2 regions of the Arthrobacter sp. 05L44 genome follow, and region 1 is predicted to be linked to the other one. Evidence: riboswitches for the same ligand, from Rfam matches in the RefSeq annotation. Region 1 holds a riboswitch; the other holds the start of a gene.
What was found. Region 1 has a riboswitch for cyclic di-AMP ahead of AC1DHY_RS11010 (NlpC/P60 family protein). Riboswitches for the same ligand answer to the same signal wherever they lie in the genome.
Positions count from the first base shown of each region.

Region 1 (5,616 bases):
CGGTCCCCGATCTTGACTTCGCCCGCGCAGACACCGCCGAGCATTTCGACGACGGCGGCCAGCTGCGGGCCGAAGGTATCCCGGACTTCCCCGGCCGCCGGGACTCCCGTACTGACGACTTCGGCGCCCGTGAGCACCAGCCGGACCACGGGCTTGCCGAGCACCGGCAGCTCGTCCTGGCCGGCGAGGGCGGCCAGGGCCAGATGCGCCGGGTTGAGTACGGTGCCGGCCCTGATCAGAAGTTCACCGGCCGCAGCCTCTTCGGCGGCCTTCCGGATATGTTCACCGTTGCGGGGTTCCCCGGGTTTGGCTCCCCCGCCCAGCTTCAGTTCCGGCAGCCCGTCCTCATCGGGGGCGATGACGCCGCTTTCGCTGCGGAGGACAGCTTTCGCCCCGGGCGGGATGAGCCCTCCGGTGACAATCGGACTCGCCTGGTGCGGGGCCAGCCGCTGTCCGGGGTCGGCCAGGATCCACGGCCCGCTGCCGTTGACCGCCCAGCCGTCCATCGCGGAGGACGGGTAGTGGGGCATGTCGTGCAGGGCAAGGACGTCCTCGGCAAGGGTCCGGCCCAGTGCACTCCGGAGCGGGACCGGCGCGGGCGGGATCGGAGTGGCGCAGTCGAACGCCAGCTGGCGGGCCTCCTGCCAGCTGTGGGCGAGGTGCCGGTGCGGGGTCTCCGGTTCTTCCGGGCCGTCGGAGCCGGGGGCAGATCCGGGGGTAGGGGCGACGGCGTCGGGCCGGGGCCGGTCCTCGTGGGAGCCGCCGCCGCGGGGAGGCTCCGCCGTCATGCCCCGGGAGCCTCGGCGGCCGCGTACTCCTTGGCGAGTTTGCGGGCGACGCCCATGGCGGCCTGCATGGACACGCTGTCCGGCGCCTGGCCGGATCCGGACGCCAGTCCGGCGGCAAAGCCTGCGATGAAGGTGGTCAGCGGCGCGGCGGGGCGCACCACCGAGTGGGCGGCGACGCCGGCCAGTCCCAGCACTTCGTTGATGTCAATGTCGACGTCTTCGAGCTCGAGGGCCTGCAGCAGTGCACGGCACCAGTCTTCTAGCGTTTCATCCTGGCTCTTCACCGTTTGCCTCCAAGGTCGAGTTGGGCCGCCGCATTTCCGGGGGTGCCGAGCTGGAGTCGGCCGCACCCAGAGCGGCGGCGTCCTCCCAGGTATCCACGTCGTCCGTGGAGCCCGGCGGGACCGGAACCTGCCGCAGCTCCAGACTAGCAAGGAGGGAGAAGACCGATCCGCCTGCCAGGGCGTTTCGCCTGGCAGCTTCAGCAATGGCCCGTTCTAGCGCGGCCGTGCCATAAAGCCCTACAAGGGGCTGCGTCCGCCCGTCCGGGGACACCGCGAGCACGCCGTCGCCGGCCGTTTCGTCGAGGCTGGCTCCCGCTTCCAGGAGGGCGCGCACCGCCCCGGCGACGTGGGGCATATCGCAGGCGAGCACGAGGGTCAGCGGGGCGGCGCCGGGTTCCGGAGAGCCCTGCCCGCCGCCGGCCAGGCGCCGGAGTCCCGCGGCAATGGCCGCGGCCGGGCCGGAGAACGGCGGGTCTTCCCGGCAGTCGAGCACCCCGCGCGGGAGGCTTCCGGGGTCCGGGCCGACCACCACCGTACGGCGGGCGCCCCGGGCGGCGCGCAGGGTCCGCTCCAGCAACGTGGCGCCGTCCACCGTGAACCGGGCCTTAGGTGCGCCTCCGAGCCGGGAGGACCGTCCCCCGGCGAGAATTACGGCGTCGAATTCCACCCGCCCAGCCTAGCCGCCCGTGCGCCGGAGCGCTGCCGGGCGCGGGACTTAGTGCGCCTTTTCGGGGAGCAGGAACGGATCCCAGGCCGGGGCTGGCTTCTCCAGCTCTTTGATCTGCCAGATCGTGCCCCTGGGCGGACCCGGCACAAATCCGAGCTTCCAGCCCATTTCGGCGGGGGTGTGGTCGCCCTTGGCATTGTTGCAGCGCAGGCACGCGGCCACAAGGTTCTCCCACGAGTCGGCCCCGCCGCGGGACTTGGGCTGCACGTGGTCAATGGTGTGGGCGGCCTTGGAGCAGTAGGCGCAGCGGTGGCCGTCACGGCGGAGGACGCCCCGCCGGCTGACGGCGGTGAGGGTGTTGTAGCGGGGGCGGATGTAGCGGTTGAGCAGGATGACCGACGGGCGCCCGAGGATCTCTTGCGGGCCCACTACGGGATCATCCCCCTCGGCCACCACACTGGCCTTCCCTGTTAGCACAAGGACCAGCGCCCGGCGGAAGGTGACTACCGCCAGCGGTTCATATCCAGCATTCAGAACGAGAGTGCGCATCCGCATACCTCTTCACGGCCGCACCCGCCAGGGGCACGAGGGCCGGCTGCCCTGTGCATGGTCGGGCTATGGATCGACACCACAAGAGTAAACACGGATCGCCCGGATCACCGAATTTATTCGTCGCGGATCTATCGCGCCGCGTCCGGAGCGGGTCTCCCCCGACGGCGGTGGGGCCGGCGCCGTACATGGCAAAGGACCCCTGCCGCCGGGCAGGGGTCCTTTGAAATGCTGTGGCCGTAGGCCGGGGTAAGTCCTAGCCGCCGACGCGGATGAAGACCGGGCCGGAGCCGACGTTGACGCTGTACAGCGCGGTGGTTCCGCCGTTCCAGCCGCCGTGAACGGCCATGCCGTTGCCGACGTAAACAGCGATGTGGGCCATGCCCATGCCGCCGTTCTGGTAGTAGGCGAGGTCGCCCGGCTGAGCCTCAGCGGCGCTCACGGTGCGGCCCAGGGAGAGGTAGCCAGCCGGCCAGCCGTGGTAGTGGACGCCCACTGCGGCCAGTGCGTTGGTCACCAGCATGGTGCAGTCCTGGGACACACCGATCTGTGCGTAGGCAGCGGCGGCGATCGAGGCGCCCATGCCGCTGACGGCGGCCGGTGCCTTCGCGTCCAGCGATGCGGTGACCGCGGTGCCAGTGCCGGTACCGGTGGTGGTTCCGGCTTCCTGCACGTTGACAACCGGCTTGGCTTCCTCAACAACGGGAGCCGGTGCGGTGGTGACTGCCGGCTTCTCGTAGGAGATGGCGATGCTGGAGGCCGCAGAGATGGTGGCCGGTGCGTTGGACTGTACTTCCGTGGCGGAAGCGGAGGTCGATTCGCGCTGAACGTTGGTCTCGGCAGCGTTGGCTGCGATACCGCTGGTCAGTACCAGGCCGGAGGCAGCAGCGATAACCGCGGCCTGGCGACCCATACCACCGGCGTTGTCGCCGACGGCCTTAGCAATGACAGCCAGCGAGTTGGTCTTGGTGACCTCCGCGCGGTGGCGTGCAATGTTTGCACGAGTAGTCATTTAGTTCTCTCTTTCGTGATCCTTGTGTCCGCGCGCTTGACAGGCGGGACTGAGGACGCTCCGGCATCTTGGGGGTACGCCGGATCGCCCCGAAACGGGTTTCTTAGCGAAGGGTGTACTGCGAAGACGCGCCAAAAGCGGGAACTGCGTTTACTGATCCAGTCCGGGCGCCGGCAAGGGCAGCGCGGAGCATGGAGTTCAGCGGGCTCATCTGAGCCTCGCTGGCGCGAGAACGCGCAGCATTGTGGCGTGAAGACACGAAAGTAGCCTCTCCCAATGCCTACGAGGTGAGCTGTCGGATTCGGATGGGAGTCACCCGGCCGCGCTGCTTCCTGGGAAGCTTTGCGACTTAACCCCTAGGTCTTCTTGCGAAGACCAAAATTGGTTCCCCCGCCCCTGCCAGACGATGTGATGCGAACGGACCTTGAGCGGTGGCAGAGTTAGGCAATCCACTCAAGAGCGCCAACTTCGGAGAAGTTGGCGTGCTTCATACGGTACAGCAGTTGGGACTCAATGTCACATTCAGATCACGGCGTGTCACAGAAATGCGAGTGGTCCCTCGGGTTGGCTAAAGCCAGCCCAGCGGGTCAACGACTTCCCCATTAACCATCACCTCGAAGTGGAGGTGGCAGCCGGTGGAGGCGCCGGTGGTCCCGCTCATCGCCACGACATCTCCGCGTGAGACCTGCTGGCCTACGTGGACGTTGGATGACGACAAGTGGTTGTACGTGGTCTCCAGGCCATTGCCATGGTCGATCACGATGCGGTTGCCGCCCCCGTAGGGGTGCCAACCGGAAAAGGTAACGGTGCCGCTCGCAGCGGCGTGCACGGCCGTGCCGCACTGGGCGACATAGTCCTGGCCGCGGTGGAACTCGCCGACGGCCCCGGTGATGGGGCTGATGCGGTAGCCGAAGGGTGAAGCGGTGACCATCACGTCCAGCGGCGCGCCCAGGCTGCCTGCCGACGCTGCCCGGGTGATGGAGCCGGCCGACTGTGCGCTGAGCAGCTGCTTGAGCTTGCTGTCCGGATCGCCCTTGGTGGTCACGGCGGTGCGGTTGAAGTTGATCGCGGCCGCTGCGGCCTTGACTTCCGGCTGTGCCGCGGCGGAAACGGAGCCGGACCGGGCCGTGTCGGTGGCCATCGCGGGGCCGGTGGCCGGCACGGCAACGGTGAGCACCAGACCGGTGGCAGCCAGGGCAATGCCCGCCTTCTGCCCGACGCCGCTGACGGCGGCAAAGTCGGTCACCTGCCGGAACGGGCTGCGCCTGCCGCGGCGTTCGTCGCGGCGCGCATCGCGCGGGCGCTCGTCGTGTACGACGGCGGCCGGGCGCGGCTCCGGAGCGGGACCGGTCGCACGACGGCGGCCCCTGACGGTCTGGATGGTCAAGAAGGTTCCTCTCTGGAAAGCCTGCGAAGTTAGCTGTCGGATTCGGGTCAGAGAGTTCAAAGACCCGGTCCGCCGGTGCAAGCATTCAGGCGCAGGGGTGTCCAGGGACATTCCTGCGAAAGCGCTTGCCGCTAGCGGACTTCACCCCAAGGCTGCTGGTTCAGCAGCCGTTAGTGGTTCCCCCGCCTCTGCCAGAAAGGTGAATCGCCTACTGATCCGCTGGCAGAGCTCGGCTCCGGATCAGATAACGCTTGTGTATCGGTGCTAGTCATCAACTATAGGCGATTAAGGGACACGGTAATAATTCCGTTATCCGGCCTGTGCATAACTATCCGGCGTCCCCGCGGGCGTCCGAGGGGACGAAGTTACCCCAGCGTAACGAAGACGTGGGCCGCGACCTCGGGGGGCAGTTCGAGGGCCCCTTCGATGTCCGGAACACGCACCGAGATGTACTCCCCTACCCGTTCCAGCGATACCCGGGCGCCGGGACGGATTCCGCCTTCATCGAGCTGGACCAGCAGCTCCGGCTCCACCTGGATGGGCTCGGCCAGGCGGCTGACGGTGATCCGCGAGTCGGCACCGTAGCCTGCCATGGCGTCAAGGAGGTTGACCACTCCACTTCCGCGCTCGGGCGCCGGGAGGCCGCCGAGGTCGGCAAGTCCGGGGATCGGGTTTCCGTAGGGGGACACGGTGGGGTGGTCCAGCATTTCGAAGATCCGGCGCTCGACGCGCTCACTCATCACGTGCTCCCACCGGCACGCTTCCTCGTGGACGTAGGCCCAGTCCAGGCCGATGACATCGGCGAGCAGGCGTTCGGCGAGGCGGTGCTTGCGCATAACCTCGATGGCGCGTTTCCGTCCCGTTTCCGTCAGTTCAAGGTGCCGGTCGCCGGAAACAACCACCAGGCCGTCGCGCTCCATGCGGCCAAC
Region 1 covers NZ_JBFTNS010000004.1:157,808-163,423, forward strand. Annotated here, with positions in the region: gene AC1DHY_RS10990 (molybdopterin molybdotransferase MoeA) at 1-788, opposite strand, end outside; gene AC1DHY_RS10995 (DUF6457 domain-containing protein) at 785-1,072, opposite strand; gene mobA (molybdenum cofactor guanylyltransferase) at 1,056-1,739, opposite strand; gene AC1DHY_RS11005 (HNH endonuclease) at 1,788-2,288, opposite strand; gene AC1DHY_RS11010 (NlpC/P60 family protein) at 2,545-3,300, opposite strand; cyclic di-AMP (ydaO/yuaA leader) riboswitch at 3,564-3,741, opposite strand; gene AC1DHY_RS11015 (M23 family metallopeptidase) at 3,869-4,687, opposite strand; cyclic di-AMP (ydaO/yuaA leader) riboswitch at 4,691-4,907, opposite strand; gene AC1DHY_RS11020 (iron-dependent transcriptional repressor DtxR) at 5,053-5,616, opposite strand, start outside.

Region 2 (5,616 bases), on a different contig from region 1:
CGGACCACGGGTGCCGAACGGCCCGGGTTCCCCGTCCTGATCGGGGGCGCCCCGACCAACGACCCGACCCGGCCGTTCAACGCCATGACCGCCATGCAGCGGCCCGGGTTGTTGCTGCTGGGCGGGGTTGTGTACGCCGGTTTCGCGAGCCACTGTGACTGGGCGCCCTTCGTGGGCTACGTCGTCGGTGTTTCCACCGCCGGCCGCCAGACCACCATGTGGGCCACCGAATCGGGCAACAGCAGCGCGGAGGGCGGCATCTGGCAGTCCGGCGGGGGACTGGTCTCCGACGGCGCCGGCCAGATCCTCTTCTCCACCGGCAACGGCATCTCCCCGAAAGCCGGTCCCGGGAAGACCCCGCCCGCCACGCTGGCCGAGTCCGTCGTCCGGCTCACCGTCGGCGCCGACGGCAACCTCAAACCCACCGACTTCTTCAGCCCCGCCAACAACGCCAAGCTGGACCAGAACGACGCCGACCTCGGATCCGGTGCGCCCATCGCCATCCCGGCCGGCTACGGAACCGCAGCGCATCCCCGGCTGCTGGTGCAGGTCGGGAAGGACGGGCGCGTCTACCTGCTGGACCGGGACAACCTGGGCGGCATGGGGCAGGGGGCCGGCGGTACCGATGCGGTCGTCGACGAGGCCGGGCCGTACAGCGGAGTCTGGGGACGGCCGGCCTTCCTTGGGACCACCAGCGGCGGCTACGTCTACACCGTCGAGAACAAGGGGTACCTCCGGGCGCATAAGCTCCTGCCCAGCAGCACCGGCGGCATCCAGCTGGCCTCGGTCGGGACCTCCGTAGGCACGTTCGGCTATACCTCCGGGGCTCCGTCCGTAACCTCCAACGGCACCAACGCGTCCACCGCCCTGGTGTGGGCGGTCTACGTCACCGGCCCCACCGGTACCGGAGCTGAGCTTCGGGCTTACCGCGCCCTTCCGGACAGCGCCGGCAAACTCCAGCAGGTCTTCACTGCGCCGCTGGGCATTGCAGCCAAGTTCTCAACTGTGGCAACCGACAACGGCCGGGTTTACGTCGGGACGCGGGACGGCCACATCATCGGGTTCGGCGCGCCGACCACGTCCGCGATGGGCACCGCCAGCGGAGACCTCGGGACGGCTGAGGTCGGCACGGTGAAGACCGGCACCGTGACCATCACCGCCACCCGCGCCGTCACGGTCCAGACCGTCACGGCGGCCGCTCCGTTCGGGATTGGCACGCTGGCGCTGCCGCGCACGCTGGCGAACGGGGCAAGCTTGACGGTTCCGGTGACGTTCGCGCCGGCGGCCCCGGGACAGGCGGACGGTGCGCTGACTGTCACCATGGCCGACGGCGAGGTGGACCTTTTGGGGGTCCACGCCATAGGAACCAAGGAAGGCCTGGGCGCCACCCCGGCGACGCTCACGTACACCAGTGTCCCGACCCAAACCAGCAGCCGGCAGACGGTCAACGTCGTCAACACGGGCCTGAGCGTTGCAACCGTTACGGGTGTGACCCTGCCGGCCAATGCATCCCTGAGCGTCGACCCCGCCACGGTTCCGGCGGTGGGCCAGGTCATCCAGCCCCTCACCTCGGTCCCTGTCTCGGTGACGTTCAGCCCCACAACGGCGACCCCCGTCACTGACCAGCTGGTGGTCACCACCAACCGCGGCTCGCTGACCGTCCCCGTGAACGCCACCGCCGTCTCGGGAGCGGCCCACCTGCAGCTCCCGCCGTCCCTGGCGTTCGGCAATGTTCCGATCGGGACCTCGGCCACGTGGGACTTCACGATTGTGAACACCGGCAATATCCCAATGACCATCACCAAGGCGAAGGCGCCGCTCGGGGTCTTCTCCACCACCAATCCCATCGCCGAAGGCCTCGTGATCCCCGCGGGTGAATCCGCCTACCAGAGCGTCACGTTCAAGCCCACGGCGGTCGGCCAGGCCGGAACCGCGGACACCTACTACCTGATTACCGCCGACGACGGGCAGGGCGCGCAGAAGGTCATGCTCACCGGGGCCGGCGTCGATGACCCCATCGCCCTGAAGGCCTACCAGACCGGCGCCGGCGACCCGAGGTCGGTTTTGGGCAGGTCGCTGACCCTGGAGTACCCGGTCGGGGCAGGAAAGTGCCAGGACTACGTCAAGGGCGTCATCTGCTGGTCCCAGGCCACCGGGGCGCACTGGGTGGGCGGCGCCATCTACGCCCGCTACAAGGCCATGGGCGGGGCCGCCGGAATCCTCGGGTTCCCGACCACTGACCAGCTGACCACCCCGGACACGATCGGCCGGTACGGCCACTTCTCCGGCTCGGGCGGGGCCTCGATCTACTGGTCACCCGCCACCGGGGCGCACTACATTGTGGGGGTCATCCGGGCCAAGTGGACGGCGATGGGCCGGGAGCGCGGCCCGCTCGGTTATCCGACGCAGGACGAGACCCGCACCCCGGACGGGCTGGGACGCTACAACCACTTCGCCGGCTCGTCCGGATCGTCCATCTACTGGACCGCGAAGACAGGCGCCCACTTTGTCCTGGGCGCGATCCGCGGCCGCTGGACTGCCCTGGGCAGGGAAAGCGGACGGCTCGGGTACCCCACCACGGATGAGTACGCGGTCACCGTCGGCCGGGCCTCGGACTTCCAGCGGGGCCGGCTGACCTGGAACCGGACAACCAGGCTGGTCACCGGCTGAGACGGGCCACGGCCGCCGCGCGGCGCACCGCAGCGGCGGCACACCCCGGCGGCGGCACGACAGAATGGACCCATGAGCGAGGCCGGTGAATTCATTGACTCGGCCCTGCAGCGGGAGGGCTCGTGGCAGCGGGCGGAGGAGGCCCGGGCCCGTTTCGGGACCGGGCTGGCAAGCTACGGTTCATCCGTCGGGGCCATCCGGGGAACGGTCCGGGACGCACTGCGGCGGTACCGGAACCTAAGCCATGACGACATCACCGCCCTCTGCTCGGAACTGTGGGAGGCGCCCGTCTTCGAGCGCCGGTTCGCCGCCGTCGTCCTGCTCCAGTCCCGCCTTCCGGTGCTGGATAACTCGGACCTGACCCGGATCGAAGGTTTCCTGCGGACCGCGCGCCTGCGCGAGCTGGCCGATCCGCTGGCGACCGACGTCGTCGGGCCGCTCACCGCAGGCCTCGCCGGCCAGAACCGTTCCCGCGCGGAGGCCGTGCTGGGCCGCTGGCTGCAGGATCCGGACGATTGGCTGCGGCGGGCCGCCCTGCTGGCCCCGCTCCGCGGGCTCCGGGCCGGGGACGGCGACTGGGACCGCTGGCAGCGGCAGGCGGGGCTGGCCCGGACGGGGACCGCGGACGACGCCGGGCTGGTCCGGGAAGCAGTCGAAACGGGCGGTACGGAAAAGGCGAAGAGCGGTTACGTGCCGGGCCGGCGCTCCACCACGGCGTAGGCTTTCCCGTCCAGGAACTGCCAGTCCGTGACCACCATAAACCCCAGCGCGTCCACCCGGTCGTTCAGGACGTGCACATCGAAGCCCCCGTCACGCGGCTCGGCGTCCCAGGTGCCGACATGGATCTCGGTTCCTTCCAGGACCAGCAATTCGGTGTTGACATCAAAATCCTCCCGGGGCTGGTCGCTCAGCTGGCAGATTGCCACACAGGGACTGGTCATGTTCGGGCCTCCGCTCCGGGAACGCTGGATGCCTTCATCCTATGCGCGGCGGGGCACCCGGACGTAGGGAAATTTTGCCGCCACAACACGGTCCCGTTACCTGAATGTGACAATCCGGCGCGGAGTCGTTACCGTTGATGGGTGCCTGTTTGTATCCGATACGGGCGCTCCCGAGCCGATTGCCTAACTCTGCCGCGGCCCGGGATCCGAATGCAACCATCTGGCAGAGACGGGGAAACCACTTTCGACCTGCGCTCTTAGCGGGTCTTGGGGTGAAGCCGCACAGCGTCCGTTTCAGACGGGCCCGCGGCCGGGTGCCTCCCATCCGAATCCGACAGCTCACCTCGCAGGCATTGGGAGAGGCAACATTCATGTCTTCAAGCATTACTTCTGCGCGCCATCGCTCCGACGCAACCGCCGGGCGGGGTTCAGCATTCTCGGTCAAGTCCGGCACCATCGGCCGCCAGGCCGCGGTGATCTTCGCAGCCTCCGGCCTGGTCCTCACCAGCGGCATGGCCGCCAACGCCGCCACCGCACCGGCCGAGCGTGACGCCGCCCCGGCATCCTCCGTGGACGTCGGCAGCAAGGTTTCGGCGCCCGTCTCGGCGGACTCCGCCGTGCGCATCAGCTTCGACCGCCCGGCAGTCGCCACCACGCCGGCACCCGTCATCGAACAGCCGAAGCCCGTGGCTGCGGCACCGGCTCCCGCCGCCGTCCCCGCCCCTGTGGTTGCCCAGGCTCCGGCCGCACCCCAGATCACGGTCCAGGCAAAGGCTGCAGTCGCACCTGCCCCGGCAGCCGGCGGAGTCAACGCCGCGATGCTCTCGGCCGCCTACAGCCAGATCGGTATCACCCAGGACTGCACCGCCATGGTCGAAAAGGCCCTGGGCGCAGCCGGCATCCCGGTGGGCGACCTTGGTCCGCAGCAGTTCATGAACTACGGCAAGGTTGTCAGCACCCCGCAGCCTGGCGACATGATCGTCCAGTCCGGCCACGTGGCCATCTACGCCGGCGACGGCCAGGCCATCAGTGGTGGCATGAACGGCAGCAACCAGACCATCAAGCACCCCCTGTCGTGGCTCACCGCCACCGGCAGCGTGACGTTCGTCCGCGCCGGCGCCTAATTACCGCGCAAGGCCTCTTTCCAAGGCCGGCGGCCGGTTGCCCTCGGGCACCCGGCCGCCGGCCTTTTGGTGTTTTGAACGCCTAGCTGCCGTACCGCAGCAGGACCACGCCGTTGCCGAACCTGCGGGTTTCAGCGAGGGCCATTGCCGTCCTGCCCTCCGCAGGCTTGAACAACGGCTTACCCCGGCCCAGCAGGACGGGATGGACAAAGATCCAGTACTCGTCGATCAGTCCGTGCCGGCGGAAAGTGTCTGCAAGTTCCGCGCCGCCGAGCGCCAGGTCCCCGCCGGGCTCGGCCTTGAGCGCCAGCACCTCCTCCGCAACGACGTCGCGCACCACCGTGGTGTTCCAGCCGGCTTCCCGGAGGGTCCGGGAGTAGACGATTTTCGGCATGTCACGCCAGATCCGGGCAAACTCGACCTCCCGCGGTGAGCTGTCCGGGTCCTGGTCCGCCGTCGGCCAGTAGTCGGCCATCAGCTGGTAGGTGACCCGGCCATCCAGGAACGCCCCCATGGTGCTTAGCTGGTCGTTAAAGTAGCCGTGGAGTTCGTCATCGACCATGTGCCAGCCAATGTCGCCGTCCGGTCCCTCGAAGAAGCCGTCCAGGGAAACCTGCATCGCTACGATGATCTTCCGCATGGCCCGAGCGTACCCGTGGCCCCGCCGCTACGGGAAGGGCCGTGCGGGTGGTGCCTAGTCCGGTAATTTGGCGTAGGCGGCCGCACTCAGGAACTCAACCCCGACGAACGGATCGCCGCCTTCAACCCAGGCGTCGTGGCCCGGCGGAATGGTGTAGGAGTCGCCGGCGGCGATGTCGATCCGGCCGCCGTCGGTGGTCTCGACAGTCAGCTTGCCAGACACGCAGAAGCCAACGTGGCTG
Region 2 covers NZ_JBFTNS010000002.1:180,310-185,925, forward strand. Annotated here, with positions in the region: gene AC1DHY_RS06100 (Ig-like domain-containing protein) at 1-2,670, shown strand, start outside; gene AC1DHY_RS06105 (DNA alkylation repair protein) at 2,743-3,390, shown strand; gene AC1DHY_RS06110 (hypothetical protein) at 3,357-3,611, opposite strand; cyclic di-AMP (ydaO/yuaA leader) riboswitch at 3,813-3,978, shown strand; gene AC1DHY_RS06115 (NlpC/P60 family protein) at 3,983-4,735, shown strand; gene AC1DHY_RS06120 (dihydrofolate reductase family protein) at 4,818-5,375, opposite strand; gene AC1DHY_RS06125 (cupin domain-containing protein) at 5,430-5,616, opposite strand, start outside.
Region 2: it holds a riboswitch for cyclic di-AMP, as region 1 does, so the genes downstream of both, AC1DHY_RS06115 (NlpC/P60 family protein) here and AC1DHY_RS11010 (NlpC/P60 family protein) in region 1, are expected to answer to the same signal.